DNA from 3 places in the Rhodococcus sp. RS1C4 genome. Region 2 is predicted to be linked to each of the others. Evidence: predicted binding sites of a transcription regulator. Region 2 holds the regulator's gene; each other region holds the start of a gene.

Region 1 (3,277 bases), on a different contig from region 2:
CTGGCGTCGACGAGTGCCATCCTGCCCACTGCCGCCACCTCGGACGCCTCGTCGGCAGCTTTGTCCACCTCGCTCCACCGGCCGGTGTCGATCAGGGCACCGAGGAACGCAGCCATTCCCATCGCGCCGGCACCGAGACTTCCTACTTCACGCAGAGATTCGATGCCGCGTCCGAAGTAGGACAGGGCGTCGACACTGTTCTCGCTGAGGTACGCCCTCGTCCCTTCCGCCAGCAGATACGAGATCTTCGCCGCGATCGACGAGGTCTCGTCCAGGGTTTCGTGGGCCTCCGCTCCGAGGGTGCTCGTCGAGTACTCGGCAATCAGCTGCCGCACTGCTTCTTTCGCCGCGTCCGGCATCGGCGACAGAAGGTCGCGTCCTTCCGAGGAAAGCTCACCAGGGGCGCTCGGTGCGGGAATCGCCTCGGCGAGACGGGCCAGCGCTGTTCTGCGCCACTCGCCACCGCTGAAATGAGCAGCACCGAGTGCGGTGAACAGCAGTGCCAGGACCAGACTTTCGTCCGTCGGCGTGTACTCCGCGAACGTGCGGCGCACCACGTCGAACGCTTCGTCCGGTTTGGCGGTCTGCAACAGAATCGACGCGGTCGGAAGCGCTGCGGCACTCCGAATCTCGGGCGAGACCGTTGCTCGGCGAACCTGAGCGGCCAACGACAGTCCCCACTGCGGATCGCCCGCCATGTAGGCGGCGTGCGCGGCACTGGCGTATCGCAATGCCGCTTTGTCCGGGGCCGGAGAGATCTGCGCAGCCCGTTCCAACGCACGTGCCACCTCGAAGAATCCTCCTCGGCGGTGGGACAGCTCGGCGGCGCCTTCCAGTTCCGCGGCCACCGATTCGTCCAGGCCGTCCGCGGCCGCAGCACGGTGCCACGCTCGGCACGGCGGATCGTCGACCAATCGAGCCGCGAAATCCTCGTGTGCGGCGCGGCGCTGATCCACACTGCAACCGGAATAGGCTGCGGCGCGCACCAGCGGGTGCGTGAAATGTACGGCGCGGCCGTCGATCACGACGAGACCGGAGTGTTCCGCTTCCCTCCACACCGACAGATCACTGCCGAACCCTGCAGCCGCGGTGATGACGTCCAAGGATTCGTATCCGGATCCGGACGCCGCGTAGAGCAACAACTTTCGCGTCGGCGGTGTCAGATCGGCAATCCGAAGGGAGAACAGCGACTGCACCCGCCGAACCCGGTCGTCGCTGGTACCGGCCGACAGGTCGACGCCCGACCGGACGACGGCACGGCTGAACTCGATGATCGCGAGAGGATTTCCCTCGGCCTGACGGATGATCTCGAGCCGCGCGGAGCGAGACGGCGTCGTGGGCTGACGGTCCAACAGCGCAGCCGACTCGGCGGCGGTGAGGTTCGGAACCTCGGCTGCCGCGACACCGGGATCGACGCCGTCGGGAATCCGGTGCCCCCGCGCACTGCACAATGTGGTCATCGGCCCGGCCACCCGCCTGACCGCGTACACGACGATGTCGAGCGAATCCCGGTCGAGGAGGTGCGCGTCGTCGAGAAGCAGGACGAGAGGTGACTCCTCGGCGAGCACTTCCAGGAGGTGGAGTACCGCGTGCCTGCAGGCGTACATGTCGACCATCGCGGGCAACGGCGCACGGCCCAGCATCTCGTCGAGTGGGGTTCGAACCGCCTCGGGTAGACGGTCGACGAACGCCATGACCGGCCACAACAACTGCTGAAGTCCGGAGAACATCTGCTGCGTCTCGGCGTCCACGCCCGACGCCTGCAGCACTCGAACACCGGCGTCCTCGGCGACGGCACGCGCATGCCGGAGAAGAGTGCTCTTCCCGATCCCGGCCTCCCCCAGCAGCCAGAACATCCGATCACCCGCGCCGGGATCCGTCACCATGCGAGTGATCGACGCAGCCAGCGCGTCTCGCCCGACCAGCGCCCCGGCGAGCGGGTGTTCCGCAGTCATCGAGCACCGCCCGTAGTTGTAGCAACAATCTGTCGTTCACATTGTGACACCGCCGCGCCTGTCGTACGACGTTCGCATAGCCACCCACGGCGGCGCATACCCGTTGTGTTCGAACATATGTTCGATTACACTTGGGGCATGGGAATGCAGGGGGGCACGACCAGAGAGGTTCGCGCAGCTGCCGATGCAGCTGCGGCGACGGCGCTGTCCTCGCTTGCAGATGCCCGCCGGGCCGAGAACAGGTGCGCTGCCGCGGTGGTCCGTTCGGTACACGACTTGACCGAACTCAGATTCGCAACGGAGATGGACGTACATCACTCAGGAGAGGACGAAGCCGACATCGCGTTGGCCAGGCGCACGGTCGAATGCGAGGCCGCCGTCGCATTGTCCCTCTCCCGCATGATGACGCGTGACCTGTTGACCGTCGGTGCGCAACTCGCGTGGCGCCTACCTCGGGTCTCCGCAGCCTTCGGCGAGGGCGACTTGGACTACCCACGCGCCCGGGCAATCGCACTCACCTTGGAGAAGGCAAGCGACACCACGGTCGCGGCGTTGGAGGAGTCCATACTGTCGGCCGCGCTGCGCATGAACACCAGAGCACTCGAGGAGAACATCTGGCGAGCCTGGTTCGAGCACGACGCCGCCGAAGCCTCCGCCGCTCAGAAAGCAACCGAATCCGAGGAGCGCTGCGCCGAGGTGAAGCGAGGCGATGACGGTACGGCCACCCTCATTGCCAGGATGTCCACTCTCGAAGGCGCGGAATGCAACTCAGTTCTGGAAGAATCGATCGGGACAGTGTGCTCCCGTGATCCGCGGACCAAGAAGCAGCTCCGAGGATTCGCACTGCTGGCTCTCTTCCACCGCGAGGACTACATCCTCTGCACCTGCGGTCGAGCAGAGTGCCCTGTCCGCAGCACCGAGCGAGTCCACAAGGATCGTCGCCCCCACCTGCTCCAGATCATGATCGACATCAAGACACTGCTGGGGCTGACCAACGAACCCGCGACCCTCGGAGACGGAACCGTTCTCGACCCTGAAATCGCACGACACATCGCCGGCAGTGCCGAGTGGCAGATCCTGCTGACCGAACTTCTCGACGCCGCGCACCACGCGACCGCTGCAACCGATCGCACCGCCGAAGCCCGGGTCGAGTCCGACGATGCCTCGCCGCAACACAACACCGACGGCAACGACGGCAACGACGGCAACGACGGGGACAGCGATACCGACGGCCCCGGTGACTCGGGTGGCCCTGGTGTTCCGTCCGACCCTGATGTTCCGTCCGGTCCTGTACCGCGGGTAACTTCGGGCGGCGGCGCGTC
Region 2 (3,277 bases):
CTGGGTCGCAGCCGTCACGGCAATCGTGCTCGCGTTCTCCCCGAAGTTCGGCGCACTCGTGTTCACGGTTCCCGACGGCGTCATCGGCGGCGCCACGCTCGTCCTCTACGGACTCATCGGCCTACTGGGAGTCCGGATCTGGTCCGACAACAAGGTCGACTTCACCGACCCGGTCAACCTCACCGTCGTCGCGGCCGCACTGGTCGCGGGAATCGGCGATTTGACCTTGACCATCGGATCGGTCGCCCTCGGCGGCATCGCATGGGGCTCGGTGGGCATCCTCGTCGGCTATCCGGCTCTGCGCGCACTCAGCCGGCTCGCTACCCGCTAGTTCGGTCACCGATCCTGCGCGGCTCGGTCATCGACCGAGGTCGGGCGCGGTCGTAGTGTCGAGGGAACGCACGACAAGTGTCACCCTCGAAGGAGTAACCCGTGGACCGCACCCTGTTCGAACCCGAGCACGACCTCTTCCGCGAGTCGTACCGCAAGTTCCTGGACCAGCACGTCGCCCCCAACCATGCGCGCTGGGAAGAGCAGAACATCGTCGACCGTGACGTCTGGGTGGAAGCTGGCAAGCAAGGCTTCCTGGGAACGGCAGCGCCCGAGGAGTTCGGCGGCGGCGGGGTCAAGGACTTCCGGTACAACGCCATCGTCACCGAGGAAACCACCCGCGGCGGATACAGCGGAATCGGGTTCACCCTGCACAACGACGTCGTCGCGCCCTACTTGATCGAGCTCACCAACGACGAGCAGAAACAGCGCTGGCTCCCCGGATTCTGCTCAGGCGAACTCATCACCGCGATCGCCATGACCGAGCCCGGTACCGGCAGTGATCTGCAGGGAATCAAGACCCGCGCAGTTCGCGACGGGGACGAGTGGGTCCTGAACGGATCCAAGACCTTCATCACCAACGGCATCAACGCCGACCTCGTCATCGTCGTCGCGTGTACCGACCCGGAGAAGGGTGCGCAGGGCTTCAGCCTGCTGGTCGTCGAACGCGACATGCCAGGCTTCGAACGCGGACGCAACCTCGACAAGATCGGCATGAAAGCCCAGGACACCGCCGAGCTCAGCTTCACCGACGTTCGAGTCCCCGCAGCCAACCTCCTCGGCGAAGAAGGCATGGGCTTCATCTACCTGATGCAGAACCTGCCGCAGGAGCGCCTGTCGATCGCCGTCGTCGCAGCCGCAGCCATGGAATCCGCGCTGGACATGACCATCCAGTACTGCCGGGACCGCAAAGCGTTCGGCAAGTCCATCGGCAAATTCCAGAACACCCGCTTCGTGCTCGCCGAACTGGCCACGGAAACGACCGCGACACGCATCATGGTCGACAAGTTCATCGAACTCCTCAACGCCGGCACGCTCACCGTGCAGGAAGCCGCCATGGCGAAATGGTGGACAACCGAGAACCAGGTCAAGCTGATCGACAGATGCCTACAGCTGCACGGCGGCTACGGATACATGAAGGAATACCCGATCGCCAAGGCCTACATGGATTCTCGTGTGCAGACCATCTACGGTGGCACCACGGAAATCATGAAGGAGATCATCGGCCGAGGACTGGACCTCTGACCCCGTCGTAACCCCGAGAGCGCGCCGCCGCACCCCCCCTGAACGGAGCGAACGTGACGTTCGGTCACATCAAGTGACCGAACGTCACGTTCGCTCCATGTCGGTACCGGGTGGTGGAACGAGCGCTGTTCAGAGCTTGCGCATCACGGTGACGACCTTGCCCAGGATCGCTGCGTCGTTGCCGGGGATGGGCTCGAACAAGGGGTTGTGCGGCATCAACCAGACATCACCCTTGGTTCGTTTGAACGTCTTGACGGTTGCTTCGCCCTCGATCATGGCCGCGACGATGTCGCCGTTGTCCGCGACGCTCTGCTGACGCACGACAACCCAGTCTCCGTCGCAGATCGCGGCATCGATCATGGATTCGCCGACGACTTTCAGCAGGAACAGGGACCCCTGGCCCACCAGTTCGCGGGGGAGCGGGAACACGTCTTCGACGGCTTCCTCGGCGAGGATGGGTCCACCCGCGGCGATTCGTCCGAGAACGGGTACGAAAGTCGGCGTGGGCAGCTGGTCCTCGGACGGAGCAGAACCGTCGGCGACTGCAGCCGCGTGATCCGCTTGCACCTCGTCGAGCCCCCGCACATCGACGGCCCGAGGACGATTGGCGTCTCGGCGGAGGAAGCCCTTGCGCTCGAGCGTGCGCAGCTGGTGTGCCACGGACGATGTGGACGTGAGCCCGACGGCATCGCCGATCTCGCGGATGCTCGGTGGATATCCCCGCTCGGTGACCGACGCCCGGATCACCTCGAGCACCTTGCGCTGACGCTCGGTGAGTCCGGCGTTGATATCCGTTCCCTCGCCCTCGAACGCCTTCGCCGTCGGCACGGCAGCAGGCTTGCCCGCCGCAGCCTTGCCGGCCGCACTTTTCGTCGCCGCGGTTTTCGGCGCAGCGGGCTTCCCAGCAGTCTTACCGTTCGACCCCGTGCCATTCGACCCCGTGCCATTCGACCCAGTAGAGGTCTCGTCTTTCATTCGTGCGTCCTCCTGCGTGATGCGTGCGTGTGCCGGAACTCGAACGTGCTCGAAGACCAGAACGCGTGGGATGGATGTGACGTGTGGTTTCTGACACGAACTTAGCCCGTAATCGCTGTTGGATCAAACATCTGTTCGATCCGTGTCGCGTTTTCTACTGACTTTGTCGGAGGTGCGTGATAGAACTTTCGAACAAGCGTTCATCGAACGCCTGATCGAATAGCGTTCGAATCCACGTCTCGTTCGACACCGGAGGTTCCGATGAGCATCACCACCGAGCGGCCCGTCCGTACGGAGCAGCACCAGCAGACTCGCCGTGCTGTCAGTACCCGTCAGACTGCGTCGCAGCGTCGTGCGGCGATGCAACGTCGGCGTCGTGTCGGCGCGTCCGCGGTGCGCGGCGGCCAGCACGACCGGCGGGCCGAGGGGTGCGCGGACCAGGCGCATCGTAGCCAGCGCATCACCGTGCTCGGCGCGGTGGCGGGAGTGGTGGGGACCGCACTGGTGCTGTTGGCGCTCGTCGGAATGGCGAACCTGCGCGCATCGTCGCTCGAATCGGTTTCTGCGCCCTCTGTTGCCACGGTCCAGGTCCAGAGCGACACGGTATCGGGCGACACGGTCTCGAACGGCACGGTCGTCAGCAGCACAGTAGGTCCGTAGCGCTGTGTTGTGTCTGCCTCGTCTGTCAGGGGACGGAGCCGGTTCGGTTCCGCTCCGAGTATCCTCG
Region 3 (3,277 bases), on a different contig from region 2:
GATCGAACCGGCCCGACGCATCCGCCTGCCACGTCTCGATCATCGCGTCGGCCAGCGGCGTGCGATTGCCGTCGAGGACGGTCACCGAGATGTCCACGGAGCCTGCGGTGCCCGCCGGAACCACGTCTGGCCCGTCCGGCCACGGCAACCCGATGTGCAGGTAGGGTCCGACGGTCTGCGAGGGTGTCTGGCCGAACGGGACCGTCGTGAAGTTGCTTCCCGGCGCAACCGGGTATCGAGGGGCAAGGGCGCCGCTGTCGGACACAGGCTCAGTCATCGTGGTCGTCCCCTTCGAACGGAGTGGCATTGCGTCCGCGAAGAACGATGTCGAATCGGAAACCCAATGCCCAGTTGTCCTGCGTCGCTTCGTAATCGAACGCGCTGATCATGCGGGCCCTGGCATCCTCGGGCGCCGAGTTGAAGATCGGGTCCTGGAAGAACATCGGATCGTCCGGGAAGTACATCTGCGTGACGAGGCGCTGCGTGAACGCCTGGCCGAACAGCGAGAAGTGAATGTGCGCCGGTCGCCACGCGTTGTGGTGGTTGCCCCACGGGTAGGCGCCCGGCTTGATCGTCGTGAAGCGGTAGTTGCCTGCCGAGTCGGTCAGCACTCGGCCGACGCCGTCGAAATGGGGGTCGAGTGGAGCGGGCCAGGTGTCACCGGCGTGACGATATCGTCCGCCTGCGTTGGCCTGCCATACCTCGACGAGTGTGTCAGGCACGGCTTTCCCGTCACTGTCGAGCACTCTGCCGTGCACGATGATGCGTTGTCCTTGCGCCTCACCGCCGTTCACGAGGGTCAGGTCGGCGTCCGCGGCCGTGACCCGTCCCCCGCCGAGCACCGGTCCGGTGATCTCGGTGAGGCGTTGGGGCAGAAGGATCAATGGTTGCTTGGGGTGACGCAGTGCGGTGGTGCGGTACTCGGCGAAATCACGCGGCGCGTTGACGCCGGTCTGGTCGCGGTACGGGCCGGCCGGGTCGACGGTGATCGAGTGGTTCGGCGGTAGAGGGAGCATCGGTGGTTCCTCACGGGAAAGTTACGTGACGGTGCGCGGCGACCGCATGTTCGTGATGTGGACTTCTCGCCGCTATGCGAACGATCGTAGACCGCCGGTAGTGGGCCAGGCAACAAAAACAGCCACAAATGTTCGCATGGTGGCGAGGTGTTCACACAGCGCACATTTTTGGGTATGGTCGGCGGCATGATGGACAAAGTGGTGGCGAGTGCCTCCGAAGCCGTTGCCGACATGCCCGACGGGGCGTCCGTCGCCGTCGGAGGATTCGGACTGGTCGGGGTCCCGGAGATTTTGATCGACGCGGTGCTGCAGCAGGGAGCAACCGACCTCGAGGTCGTCAGCAACAACTGCGGCACAGACGGATTCGGTCTGGGAATCCTGCTGGAGAAACGACGCATCCGTCGAACGATCAGCTCCTACGTCGGCTCCAACAAGGAGTTCGCCCGCCAGTATCTGGCCGGTGAACTCGAGGTCGAACTGACGCCGCAGGGAACGCTCGCGGAAAGGTTGCGGGCCGGGGGAGCGGGCATCCCGGCGTTTTTCACGCCCGCCGGCGTCGGAACGCAGGTCGCCGACGGTGGTCTGCCACTCCGGTACGACGGCAGCGGCGGAATCGCGGTGGCGAGTCCGCCCAAGGAGACGCGCGAGTTCGACGGGGTCACCTACGTCATGGAACGCGGCATCGTCGCCGACTACGCGCTGGTCCACGCGTGGAAGGGCGACCGGCACGGCAACCTGGTCTTCCACGCCAGCGCCAGAAACTTCAATCCTCCGGCCGCGGCCTCGGGTCGCGTCACCATCGCGCAGGTCGAGCACCTCGTCGAGCCGGGCGAGATCGCCCCCGACGACGTCCACACGCCCGGGATCCACGTCCAACGAGTGGTGCACGTCGGGCCGGTACACGTAGGAATCGAGCAGCGGACGGTGCGATCATGACTTCCCCGAAACTGACGCGTGAGCAGATGGCTGCTCGTGTGGCCCAGGAACTGAACGACGGTGAATACGTCAACCTCGGCATCGGTATGCCCACCCTCGTGCCGAACTACCTACCGACCGACATCACCGTGATCCTGCACTCCGAGAACGGGGTTCTCGGAGTCGGGCCGTACCCGACCGAGGACGAACTCGACCCCGAGATCATCAATGCGGGCAAGGAGACCATCACCGTTCTCCCCGGTGCGTCGTACTTCGATTCCTCGCAATCGTTCGGGATGATCCGCGGCGGTCAGGTAGACGTCGCCGTACTGGGCGCGATGCAGGTCAGCGCCACGGGAGACCTCGCGAACTGGATGATCCCCGGCCACATGGTCAAAGGCATGGGCGGGGCGATGGATCTGGTGCACGGAGCTCGTCGAGTCATCGTCATGATGGAGCACGTGTCGAAGAAGGGCGAGCCCAAGATCCTCGACTCCTGCACTCTTCCGCTCACCGGCGTCGGGTGCGTTCAGCGAATCATCACCGACATGGCCGTGCTCGACGTGACGGCCGACGGCTTGAGGCTCGTCGAGACGGCCCCCGGGATCACCGAGGACGAGGTGCGCGCGGCGACGGGAGCAACACTCAGCGTGTGATGCGGTGCGTGTGCGAGTACAGGTTCATGTTCTCGCCACGTAGGAACCCGACCACCGTCAGGCCCGACTCGTCGGCGAGATCCACCGCCAGCGACGACGGCGCCGACACCGCGGCCAGGACGGGTATGCCCGCCATCACTGCCTTCTGGGCGAGTTCGAACGATGCGCGGCCACTCACCATCAACACCGTGCCTGCGGCCGGGATCCGATCCTGCGACGCAGCCCAACCGACGACCTTGTCGACCGCGTTGTGACGGCCGACGTCCTCGCGCAGCGCGAGCATGGTGCCGTCCGCGTCGAAGAGACCGGCCGCGTGCAGTCCGCCGGTGGAGTCGAACACCTTCTGAGATTCACGCAGGGTCCCCGGCATCGTGGCCAGGACGGACGCCTTCACGCGGACGTCGTCGCCGGCGGGGGAGAAACGGCTCTTCAGTCGGACCGCGTCGAGCGACCCCTTGCCGCACACCCCGCACGACGACGTGGTGTAGAAGTTGCGTTCCACACCGGGTTCGGGCGGTGCGACGCCCTCGGCCAGTGTGACGTCGAGGACGTTGTAGGTGTTCTGCCCCTCGTCGTCGACACCGTCGCAGTACCGCGCGACAGCGATGTCGTCTCGGCCCGAGATCACGCCTTCGGTCAACAGGAACCCGTGCGCGAGTTCCACGTCGTGGCCGGGGGTGCGCATCGTGA

Evidence for each region. Region 2 encodes LexA, which represses DNA repair genes until DNA is damaged. Its sites were predicted from a motif close to CGAACANNTGTTCG; they were not measured.
Region 1: CH289_RS10700 (HNH endonuclease signature motif containing protein) is a predicted target of LexA. The motif match lies at 2,066-2,079, and genes of this name have one in related genera.
Region 3: CH289_RS19755 (CoA transferase subunit A) is a predicted target of LexA. The motif match lies at 1,056-1,069, and genes of this name have one in related genera.

What each region holds. Positions count from the first base shown of each region.
Region 1 is NZ_NOXZ01000022.1:176,058-179,334, forward strand. It holds gene CH289_RS10695 (AAA family ATPase) at 1-1,955, opposite strand, end outside; gene CH289_RS10700 (HNH endonuclease signature motif containing protein) at 2,094-3,277, shown strand, end outside.
Region 2 is NZ_NOXZ01000047.1:45,473-48,749, reverse strand. It holds gene CH289_RS23780 (uracil-xanthine permease family protein) at 1-331, shown strand, start outside; gene CH289_RS23775 (acyl-CoA dehydrogenase family protein) at 433-1,575, shown strand; gene lexA (transcriptional repressor LexA) at 1,705-2,403, opposite strand; gene CH289_RS23765 (hypothetical protein) at 2,812-3,210, shown strand.
Region 3 is NZ_NOXZ01000037.1:219,145-222,421, forward strand. It holds gene pcaG (protocatechuate 3,4-dioxygenase subunit alpha) at 1-277, opposite strand, end outside; gene pcaH (protocatechuate 3,4-dioxygenase subunit beta) at 270-1,016, opposite strand; gene CH289_RS19755 (CoA transferase subunit A) at 1,206-1,952, shown strand; gene CH289_RS19760 (CoA transferase subunit B) at 1,949-2,587, shown strand; gene fdhD (formate dehydrogenase accessory sulfurtransferase FdhD) at 2,577-3,277, opposite strand, start outside.